Regions from separate parts of the Ruegeria sp. ANG10 genome, predicted to be linked through region 2. Evidence: riboswitches for the same ligand, from Rfam matches in the RefSeq annotation. Region 2 holds a riboswitch; the other holds the start of a gene.
What was found. A riboswitch is a leader RNA that binds a small molecule or an ion and turns the genes downstream of it on or off. The one in region 2 is predicted to bind thiamine pyrophosphate.
Positions count from the first base shown of each region.

Region 1: linked by a shared signal. The riboswitch ahead of thiD (bifunctional hydroxymethylpyrimidine kinase/phosphomethylpyrimidine kinase) and the one ahead of thiC (phosphomethylpyrimidine synthase ThiC) in region 2 are both predicted to bind thiamine pyrophosphate.

Region 1 covers NZ_JBFCVU010000008.1:150,135-155,715, reverse strand. Annotated here, with positions in the region: gene AB1A64_RS16650 (thiazole synthase) at 1-484, opposite strand, end outside; gene thiS (sulfur carrier protein ThiS) at 487-681, opposite strand; gene AB1A64_RS16640 (FAD-dependent oxidoreductase) at 665-1,642, opposite strand; gene thiD (bifunctional hydroxymethylpyrimidine kinase/phosphomethylpyrimidine kinase) at 1,639-2,442, opposite strand; TPP riboswitch at 2,486-2,592, opposite strand; gene dnaJ (molecular chaperone DnaJ) at 2,721-3,875, opposite strand; gene dnaK (molecular chaperone DnaK) at 3,950-5,581, opposite strand, start outside.
Region 2 covers NZ_JBFCVU010000007.1:14,250-19,830, reverse strand. Annotated here, with positions in the region: gene AB1A64_RS14930 (TRAP transporter large permease subunit) at 1-1,086, shown strand, start outside; gene AB1A64_RS14925 (universal stress protein) at 1,097-1,501, shown strand; TPP riboswitch at 1,873-1,992, shown strand; gene thiC (phosphomethylpyrimidine synthase ThiC) at 2,102-3,892, shown strand; gene AB1A64_RS14915 (invasion associated locus B family protein) at 3,954-4,433, opposite strand; gene AB1A64_RS14910 (hypothetical protein) at 4,452-5,581, opposite strand, start outside.

The DNA.
Region 1 (5,581 bases), on a different contig from region 2:
CGTTGTTCAACCCGCGCCCCGACCCGATGGGCGCACCCCAAGGCATCAGCACCTCACACCCGGCGGCCAGCAACCGCTCACCCACGATCAGATCGTCGGTTGTGTAGGGGAAAACGTGAAAACCGTCCTCGGTCAGTATGCGCGCGGCCTCGACCAGCTGAAAGACATCAGGTTGCAGGCTGTCGGTGTGGCCGATCAGTTCCAGCTTGATCCATTTGGTGTCAAACACCTCACGCGCCATATAGGCCGTCGTCACGGCCTCTTTCACCGTGTGGCAACCTGCAGTATTGGGCAGGATAAGAACTCCCAGGTCGCGGATCATCTGCCAGAACGTCTGTCCGGCCCCGGATTCACGGCGCAGAGACACTGTGGCCACGCCCGCGCTGCTGTCACGAAACGCCTGTTCCAGAATGGCAGGGCTGGGATATTGCGCCGTGCCCAGCATCAGCGGATTGGGCAGTTGGGTGCCATAGAAGCTTTTCATCCTCAGCCCCCCTGCATCGGCGCGACGACCTCAATCCGGTCGCCGTCGGCCAACCGATGGGCAAGGCGTAGGCCCGAAGGCACGAAATCCTCGTTCACAGCCGTCGCCACCCGCCCCGAATACCCGCATTCGACCAAAAGGTCCGACAGGATTTCGGCGCGCACCTCGCGCTGTTCGCCATTAAGCACGATCTTCATCGACCATCTCCGAATGTTTGTTGTCCAGCGCCAGATCGGCCACGCCCTGCGCAAGCGCGGGGGCTAGCAAATAACCGTGGCGGTACAGCCCGTTGGCATAAATTGTGTGCCCCAGCCGCCGGATGCGGGGCAGGTTATCCGGGAAAGCGGGGCGCAGATCGACACCGATTTCAAGCACCTCGGCCTCGCCAAAAGCGGGGTTCAACGCATACGCAGCACTCAGCAGTTCCAACATGGACCGCGCGGTAATACGGCTGCTATCCTCGCTTTCGATCATCGTAGCGCCCAGCATGTAAACGCCATCACCACGCGGCACGATATAAAGCGGTATCCTGGGATGCAGCAGACGTACTGGACGGGTCAGGGTTACGTCCGGGCACCGGATTACCAGCATTTCACCCTTGACGCCGCGCAGGTCATGCAGCACCTCGCGGGCGTGCAAACCACGGCAGTCGATTGCGTTCTCTAATCGGGTTGGAGCCAGCTTACGGTGAAACGTGACCCCCTGATCCAGCAATTGTCGGTGTAGATCACGTAGTGCCTGACGCGGGTCCAAATGCCCCTCATCCGCAAAGTGTACACCTTTGGTGAAACTGGTTAAATCAGGCTCTAAATTGACAATTTCGGCCTGACTAATCTCGGTATACCCCCCGGTCCGGCGGGCAAACCGACGCAGATCCGGCAGATCACGCGGATTGGCAACAACCAGTGTGCCCCGTTGTTCCACTTGAGTACGCGTAGACCACCACTCGAACGCAGCCTGACCCAGCCGCAACACCGGTTCTTCGGCGTTTTCAAACTCACACCACGGGGCTAGCATACCACCTGCCCACCACGAGCATCCATGTGGCCCCGGAGGGCCACCGGGGTCGAACACCTGAACCCGTGCCCCGCGCGACACAAGCTCGCATGCCACGGCCAATCCGGCCACACCAGCCCCTATGACCGACCAGACGGTCACGCGGACCAGACCCGGTGGAAATGATGAACCGGCCCATGTCCCTGCCCGACCATCAGACCGTCAGCTTTAGCAATGGCCCCTTGCAGATACTCGTGTGCCTGCGCAACCGCATCGGTCAGATTCAGCCCTCGCGCCAGCCCGGCTGCTATCGAAGACGACAGGGTGCATCCCGTGCCATGCGTGTTGCGCGTATCGCAACGAGGGGCGGTGAATTCCGCCACAACGCCCGAGGGATCAATCAACACGTCGTGGCAAACCTTGCCGCGCCCATGCCCGCCCTTCATCAATACCGACCGCGCGCCCAGCCCGCACAACGCCATCCCCTGCGCGATCATCTGATTGGGGGATTCGGCATCCGTGGTTCCCAGCAAACACGCGGCCTCGGGCAGGTTCGGGGTCAGCATGGTCACTTGGGGTAAAAGAACATCACGCAGGGTCTGAACGGCATCCTGTGCCAGCAAGGCATCGCCAGATTTGGAGATCATCACCGGGTCCAAAACGACGGGGCCATCAAACCCAGCGATGGCCCCGGCAACGGTTTGAATAATTTCAGGGGTCGCAAGCATGCCGATCTTGATCGCGCTCACATCCAGGTCGGTCAGCACCGCCTCGATCTGAGCGGCCACTACGTTGAGCGGTATGCCATGCACTGCGGTCACAGCCCGCGTGTTCTGCGCCGTGACCGCCGTGATCACGCTGGCACCATAGACGCCCAGCGCAGACATTGCCTTGAGATCCGCCTGAATCCCGGCCCCGCCCCCACTGTCCGAGCCCGCAATTGTCAGGGCAATATGCGCCATATCGTTGCTCCATCATCAAGGGGCAACGCAGCATGGAAAACGTCTGTGTGTGTAGACCGTTCCCTACGCCGGTATTGCCCGGATCAGGTTCGATGGGTTAGCGCATTCACGCCTCTCAGCCCCTTGATCAGGGCACCCCAACGGTTGGCGCGACAATCTCAGGGGATGCGGCGGGATTCAAGGGCCAATTTTTGCGAAGTTCATGGACAAACTGGACCTATGCAACGAAAAAAGCCGATCCAAGGGGATCGGCCTTTTAGCAACTTGGAGGCGTGATCTTAGCCCTTCATCCCATCCCAAAAGGATTTGACGGATGAGAAGAAGCTTTTTGATTCCGGGTGGTTATCTTCACCCAGATCGTCGAATTCGCGCAACAGTTCTTTCTGGCGGCTGGTCAGATTAACCGGCGTTTCCACCGCCAGCTCGATGAACATATCACCCACACCGCCACCACGCAGGGCAGGCATGCCCTTACCGCGCAGGCGCATTTGGCGGCCCGATTGGCTGCCTGCTGGTATTTGCACACGGCCACGGCCACCATCGATGGTTGGCACTTCGATCGAACCGCCCAGCGCGGCCTTGGCCATGCTTACAGGAACGCGGCAGTAGAGGTTCACACTGTCACGTTCGAACAGTTTATGATCCGACACTTCGACGAAAATGTACAAATCCCCCGGAGGGCCACCGCGCATACCGGCCTCACCCTCACCCGCCAGACGGATACGAGTTCCGGTTTCCACACCGGCGGGGATATTGACGGACAGCGCGCGTTCTTTTTCCACGCGGCCTGCACCGCCACAGGCTTTACAGGGGTTCTTGATGATCTGACCCAGCCCCGAACAGGTCGGGCACGAGCGTTCAACGGTAAAGAAACCCTGCTGCGCGCGCACCTTGCCCATGCCCGAACAGGTTGGACAGGTGGTTGGCTCCACTCCGCCTTCTGCACCTGATCCGTCACAGGCCGAACAGGCCACGGCGGCGGGAACGCTGATGGTCTTCTGAAGACCCGCAAACGCCTCTTCCAGCGTCACACGCAGGTTATAGCGCAAGTCCGATCCGCGCGCCGCACGACGCCCGCCACCGGGGCCGCCACGCTGGCCGCCCATGAAATCACCGAACAGATCGTCGAACACGTCTGAGAACGCGCTGGAGAAATCACCCTGACCAAAGCCGGCGCCGGGACGACCACCGCCGCCGCCCATACCGTTTTCAAAGGCGGCGTGACCAAAGCGGTCGTAAGCGGCCTTTTTGTCAGCGTCGCGCAGCACATCATAAGCCTCGTTGGCTTCTTTGAACTGCGACTCGGCATCCGGGTTGTCTTTGTTGCGATCGGGATGCAACTCTTTGGCTTTCTTGCGAAAACCCTTTTTGATTTCATCCGCCGATGCGCCCTTAGCTACGCCGAGCACATCATAGTAGTCGCGTTTTGACATCAGTGTTTCCTTCTGCCTCAACGTAAATAGGCCGGCCCGGCAACCGGACCGGCCCGCATTGGCCCGGTTACCCGTTAGTTACGCTTGTCGTCGTCCAGATCTTCGAACTCGGCGTCGACGATGTCATCCTCACCCGGCGCAGCATCTGCCGCCGCAGGCTCATCCTCACCTTCTTCGGCTTGCGCCTTGTAGATGGCTTCGCCCAGCTTCATGGCCGCTTCGGTGACGTTCTGGATGCCCGATTTGATCTTGTCGGCATTCTCAGTCTCCAGCTCGTCCTTCAGCGCGGCAATCGCCAGCTCGATAGCTTCGATGGTGGTCGGGTCGACCTTGTCTGCATGCTCTTCCATCGACTTTTCGGTCGAGTGGATCAAGCTTTCCGCCTGGTTCTTGGCGTCGACCAGCTCGCGGCGTTCCTTGTCGGCTTCCGCGTTCTCTTCGGCGTCCTTGACCATCTTGTCGATGTCTTCATCCGACAGACCACCCGAGGCCTGGATGGTGATCTTTTGCTCTTTGCCGGTGCCTTTGTCCTTGGCTGAAACCGAGACAATGCCGTTGGCGTCGATGTCAAAAGTCACCTCGATCTGAGGCATGCCGCGCGGTGCGGGCGGGATATCTTCGAGATTAAATTGACCCAGGATCTTGTTGTCCGCGGCCATTTCACGCTCACCCTGGAACACACGGATGGTTACGGCGTTCTGGTTGTCTTCGGCGGTCGAGAAGACCTGAGACTTTTTGGTCGGGATCGTGGTGTTGCGGTCGATCAGACGGGTGAACACCCCACCCAGCGTCTCAATCCCCAGCGAAAGCGGCGTCACGTCCAGCAGAACCACGTCTTTAACGTCGCCCTGCAGAACACCGGCCTGAATGGCGGCGCCCATGGCAACCACTTCGTCCGGGTTCACGCCCTTATGGGGCTCTTTACCAAAGAACTTGGTGACCTCTTCGATCACTTTCGGCATCCGGGTCATACCACCGACCAGAACAACCTCGTCAATGTCACCAGCTGACAGACCAGCGTCTTTCAGTGCGGCCTGGCAGGGCTTCATCGACTTTTTGATCAGGTCCGACACCAGCGATTCCAGCTTGGCACGGGTCAGTTTCATGACCATGTGCAGCGGCTGACCGTTCGAACCCATCGAGATGAACGGCTGGTTGATTTCGGTCTGCGAGGTCGAGGACAGTTCGATCTTGGCTTTCTCAGCAGCTTCTTTCAGACGCTGCAGCGCCATCTTGTCGGCAGACAGATCGACACCGTGTTCCTTTTTGAACTCATCCGCCAGGTAGTTGACGATGCGCATGTCAAAGTCTTCACCACCCAGGAAGGTGTCACCGTTGGTCGACTTGACCTCGAACAGGCCGTCGTCGATTTCCAGAATGGTTACGTCGAAAGTACCGCCACCAAGGTCATAGACCGCGATGGTTTGGGTTTCTTCCTTGTCCAGACCATAAGCCAACGCAGCCGCTGTCGGTTCGTTGATGATCCGCAGCACTTCCAGACCGGCGATTTTACCGGCGTCTTTGGTGGCCTGACGCTGTGCGTCGTTGAAATATGCCGGAACGGTGATCACGGCTTGCGTGACTTCCTCACCCAGATAGCTCTCGGCAGTTTCCTTCATCTTGCCCAGAGTGAAGGCCGAGATCTGGCTTGGGGAGTACTTTTCACCGCGGGCTTCGACCCACGCATCGCCATTGCCGCCATCGAC
Region 2 (5,581 bases):
TTTTCCGGAATAGCCGAGGCCGCCTATGACGCTGTCTATAAGCTGATTGGTCATGTTCATGGCGGACTGGCGATGGGAACAGTTCAGGTCTGTACCGTTTTCGCAGCTATCACAGGCATCACACCGCCTGCGACGACAACCATGGGGCAGATCGCATACCCCTCGATGATGCGATATAATTATGACCGTAGGATCGCCATTGGTTGTATCGCGGCAGGTGGCGCTCTGGGCGCGCTGATCCCGCCGAGCGTTCCGTTCATCTTCTATGGTCTTTTGGCAAAAGTATCCATCGGTGACCTGTTCATGGCCGGTCTGATGCCGGGTCTGATGCTTGCCATGTTCTATACCATCTACATCGGTGTCCGTTGCCGCATTCAGCCGGAACTTGGGCCCGCTCTGCCGGCAGATCAGAAATTCACGGTGAGTGAAAAACTCAGCGCTGTGCTCAGCATCTGGCCCTTTGCCCTTTTGATCGTGATCGTTCTGGGCGTTATCTGGGGCGGCATCGCAACGCCTGCCGAGGCTGCTGCGTTTGGTGCTGCGGGCGCCTTCGTCATCAACTTCATCTATGGCAAACTTACCAAGGAAGTTCTGGTTGAATCGCTGGTGTCGACGGTAAAGCTCAGCGGTATGGGCCTGTGGATTTTGATTGGCGCAACTGTCTATCTCAACGTGTTTAACACCTTGGGCAGCCAGGACCTTCTGACCAACCTGGTTCTGTCTATGCCAGGCGGAAGCACCGGCATCCTGTTGATGATGATGTTGATCATCTTGATCCTGGGTATGGTCATGGATGACTGGGCCATCATTCTGCTTTGCACCCCGCTGTTCATCCCGATCATTGATGAACTAGGGATCGACAAACTGTGGTTCGGCGCTTTGTTCATCGTGAACATTCAGATCGCCTATCTGACCCCTCCATTCGGCTTCGTTCTGTTCTGGATCAAGGGCGTGTTGCCCAAAGATGTGAGTATGGGCGATGTTTACAACTCGGTTGGACCCTTTGTTGTACTTCAATTCGTTGGCCTCACGTTGATTTTCATCTTCCCGGAAATCGCCACCTGGCTGCCCAACGCGCTGAAATAGAGGATATCAGATGTTCAAACATATACTTGTCCCCGTAGCTCCCGGACATGAGAAAGAGTATTCGGCATCCATAGAAGCAGCAAAGAAACTGTTGGCGGACGGTGGTCGGATTTCGGTCTTGTCCATTATGGAAGAGCTGCCATCCTACATGGCGTCATATTTTCCAAAGGATCAGCTTAAGAAAGCAATCGATGAGCTTGCGGATACTTTGACGGCAGAGCTGGGATCGGACGTGATCGATGTTCATGTTGTGTCAGGACATTCGACCAATGCGATCCTCAGTTGGCAGGAAAAGCACAAGGCAGATTGTGTCGTCGTGTCCTCACACCGGCCCGGTCTATCTGACCTGCTGCTGGGATCTACGGCCGCCAGGGTTGTACGGCATTCCAATTGCAGTGTCGTGGTCCTGAGGTAAGGTCAAGCAAAACCATTTGGTTGTAAAAATATGGGGTTTCCGGTTCCTCCTGATGAGGGGCCGGAAACTTTTTTCATTCAAAGTATTATTTTGAAAAATGCAAAACTCTCAGGCACTTGGTTTCATTTTATTGAAAGCCAACAATTCTCCTTCAAAAGAGGCAATCCACTCATAAGACATCTTATGTTAAATAACTGCGTTTAACTTACCGTCGATATGCGGAGTATCTGTCGAATAGGTCGGCCTGCACATCAGATAGCGACCGTATATTTGATGACGTGCTTCACCGAACGGAAGATCCCGGCCGTTCGAGAAAATCTGAAACAAATGAATTTTGGTGCTTGTTTAAGCCGTGAACCTCAAGCTAAACCAGCAGTACGCAGGGGAGTCCCACCGAGGGGACTGAGAGGCTGACGGGGCAATGCCCGGCGACGCGACCCTTTGAACCTGACCCAGTTGATACTGGCGTAGGAAGCTAGGGCGCGCAGGCCACAAAACCGGGCAAGCGCACTCCGAACAGGGGGCTGTCTGCCTTCTCGTTTCCCCAAGCCAAAACTCATCTGGTGTCTTTTTAAGTTGAACTGCTTGAGGAGCACCAACATGAACGTCCCCAACCCCAAAATCACCACCGGTGAGCTGCCCGCATCGCGCAAGATCTATGTAAACGGCACATTGCACCCGGATGTGCGTGTGCCAATGCGCGAAATCTCGGTCCACCCCACGGCGGGGGAGCCACCCTTGCCCGTATATGATAGTTCAGGGCCGTATACCGATCCGCAGGTGATGACGGACATTCGCCAAGGTCTGGCGCCGCTGCGACGCAAGTGGATTGAAGCCCGAGCAGATGTGGAAGAATATGACGGGCGTGAGATCAAACCGGAGGACAACGGCTTTGTCGAAGGTGATCGATTGACGCCCGAGTTCCCTGTGCGCCCGCGCCCCCTGCGCGCCAAGGATGGAAAAGCTGTGACGCAGCTGGCCTATGCCCGGGCCGGCATTGTCACACCGGAAATGGAGTTCATCGCCATCCGCGAGAACCAATTACGCGAAGCCGTCGCCGAACAGCGCGAAGGCAATGATTGGGGTGCAAACATCCCTGATTATGTGACCCCGGAATTCGTGCGGGATGAGGTCGCCGCTGGTCGCGCCATTATCCCTGCGAATATCAACCACCCTGAAAGCGAACCGATGATCATCGGGCGTAATTTCCTGGTAAAGATCAACGCCAATATGGGCACCTCGGCTGTGACCTCTTCGATGGAAGAAGAGGTCGATAAAATGGTCTGGTCGATCCGTTGGGGTGCTGACACCGTCATGGACCTGTCGACCGGCCGCAATATTCACAACACCCGCGAATGGATCATCCGTAACAGCCCGGTGCCGATTGGCACCGTGCCGCTGTATCAGGCGCTGGAAAAGGTGAACGGCATTGCCGAAGACCTGACATGGGAAGTGTTCCGTGACACGCTGATCGAACAGGCCGAACAAGGTGTGGACTATTTCACCATCCACGCAGGCGTGCGCTTGCATATGGTGCCGATGACGGTGAAACGGGTCACCGGGATCGTTTCACGCGGCGGGTCGATCATGGCCAAGTGGTGCTTGCATCACCATAAGGAAAGCTTCCTATATGAGCATTTCGACGAGATTTGCGATATATGCCGGGCCTATGACGTGTCGTTCAGCCTGGGTGACGGCCTGCGCCCCGGCTCGATTGCGGACGCTAACGACGAAGCTCAATTCGCCGAGTTGGAGACGCTGGGGGAGCTGACCAAGATCGCCTGGGCCAAGGATTGTCAGGTAATGATCGAAGGCCCCGGTCACGTGGCCATGCACAAGATCAAGGAAAACATGGACAAGCAATTGGAGTGCTGCCACGAGGCGCCCTTTTACACGCTTGGCCCCCTGACCACCGATATCGCGCCGGGCTATGACCACATCACCAGCGGCATTGGTGCTGCGATGATTGGCTGGTTTGGTTGTGCGATGCTCTGCTATGTCACGCCGAAGGAACATCTGGGGCTGCCGGACCGGGATGATGTAAAAACTGGGGTTATCACCTATAAAATAGCGGCTCATGCCGCTGATCTGGCAAAGGGTTTGCCGGGCGCGCAACGTCGTGACGATGCGCTGTCCCGCGCCCGGTTCGAGTTCCGCTGGGAAGATCAGTTCAACCTGTCGCTGGATCCCGAAACGGCACGAGAATTCCATGACCAGACCTTGCCTAAACAGGCACATAAGGTGGCGCATTTCTGTTCAATGTGCGGGCCGAAATTCTGTTCGATGCGGATCAGCCACGACATTCGAACTGAAGCGCAGAAAGAGGGGATGGAGGCCATGGCCGCCAAATTCCGCGAAGGCGGCGACCTTTACATGCCCGTGAAAGACTAAACACGGCGGCGGAGCCGATCCTTTCGGCTCCGCAAGCTTCTGCACTGAAAGGAAACTATTCTCAGGGCAATAGATCGGATACTTTGCTGAACCCGGTCAAATCGAAGCCAAATGAAATTGGCTCTCCGACCCTGTTTTTGGCGTCGATCTGCAATTGATTACCCGCGCGCATCGCAGACATCCATTCGGGGGAAACAGGCGAACGGGCAAAACAGCCTTGTGCCTCGCATGTCAAAAACTCCAGACGAGCGACCTCGGCATCATCCACTTTTGCAACCAGGCCTTCCGAGAACAAAAGACCGAATGGCAGGGTCAGCACGGTCTCAGTCTCGTCCTTACCTGCGGCCTTTACAAACGCGATGGATGTAAGCCTCTGGTTGTTTTCGGTCAAAACGATGCTTTGGGTCATTTCGCAGATCAACTCGGACCCGCTGGCCCGATTGCTGCAATTGACCGACCATGGCGGCGCTGCGCCTTCCTGCGCAGCCAGGGGGGTCGCCAAACCCAATGCGACACCCAACGCGCTTACCCAAGTTTTCATCCTGCTGTCCCTCATCGATTAGAATTGTAGTCCAAGGCCAAGACCTACCTGTAAGGCCCTGGTTGAGTCTCCGAACAAATGATCCAGGCTCAGATTGACAAAGCTGCTGTCGTCCAGCGCAAACAACCCCAACCTGGCCGAGACCAAGCCATGCGCGTCGCCGACAAAGCTGGTGTTTGAAAACCCACCGTCAGCGGCGCTCGCTCCGTTAAACCCGGCAGTGACCGATACGGTATCATCTGACGAGAGAATGGCACCGACCTGAAAACTTGCGCGCAGCTTCTGCGAGGCACTCAGGGTTTGCTCGGTGCCGATTTCCAGCGAAGGCGTGAAGGAATAGATCATCTCGCTATCGTCTTGCAGAACGATCCCCGCCAGGGTTGCATCACCATTGCTTTCGGTTGCCAGACGTGTGGCATCAACAGCAACCTCAGGGCGCAGATAAGAACTGCCGCCCGCGAACCTGTGGTCATAAGCAAGGCTGAGACGCAGGTTCTGATGGTTCATCTTGTGCTTGATCTCGCTGACGCCAACGGTGCTTACGATTTGACCGTTGGGCAGCACGCCACTGATCCCGCCCGCGCTGAGCGTGTCATAGTCTGACCAACCGGCGGACAGCTGGGCTGCAAACTCCCACGCGCCAGTGTATTTGGTCAGCGAGGCACCCAGATTGAATCGATCACCCGTTGCATTGTAATTCGATCCGTTCCGTAGGCTCATCTCGTCATAGCCTACCGCGAACCCAGCGAACAGCTCGTCTCCAACCGGCAGACGGACACCAGCCGACAGGTTGGTGTCGTTGATGTCTAGCTCTTCGTACATGCCGGTCTGATCACGGTCATAGAAGGACCGCCCGCCCGAGAACCAGACACAATTGCGCGGGTCATCCCCGAACTGGTAATCGGTAAACCGTTCGCAATTGTGTAGCGTGTCCGCAAATACCCGAGTGCCATAAAGTGCATCCACAGCGTCGGCGGCATAGTCGGCTGTCGACAAGCTTTCGATTGCGGCGATGACATCGGCCTCGGACTGCATGTTGCCGATCAAGGCAAACAGTTGGCCTTGGGCAGCCGATCCCTGTCCGTTCAGAACTTGGTTGATGTAATCCCCGATGGCCGCCTGATTGGCGTTCATGCCGGCGGTCGAAT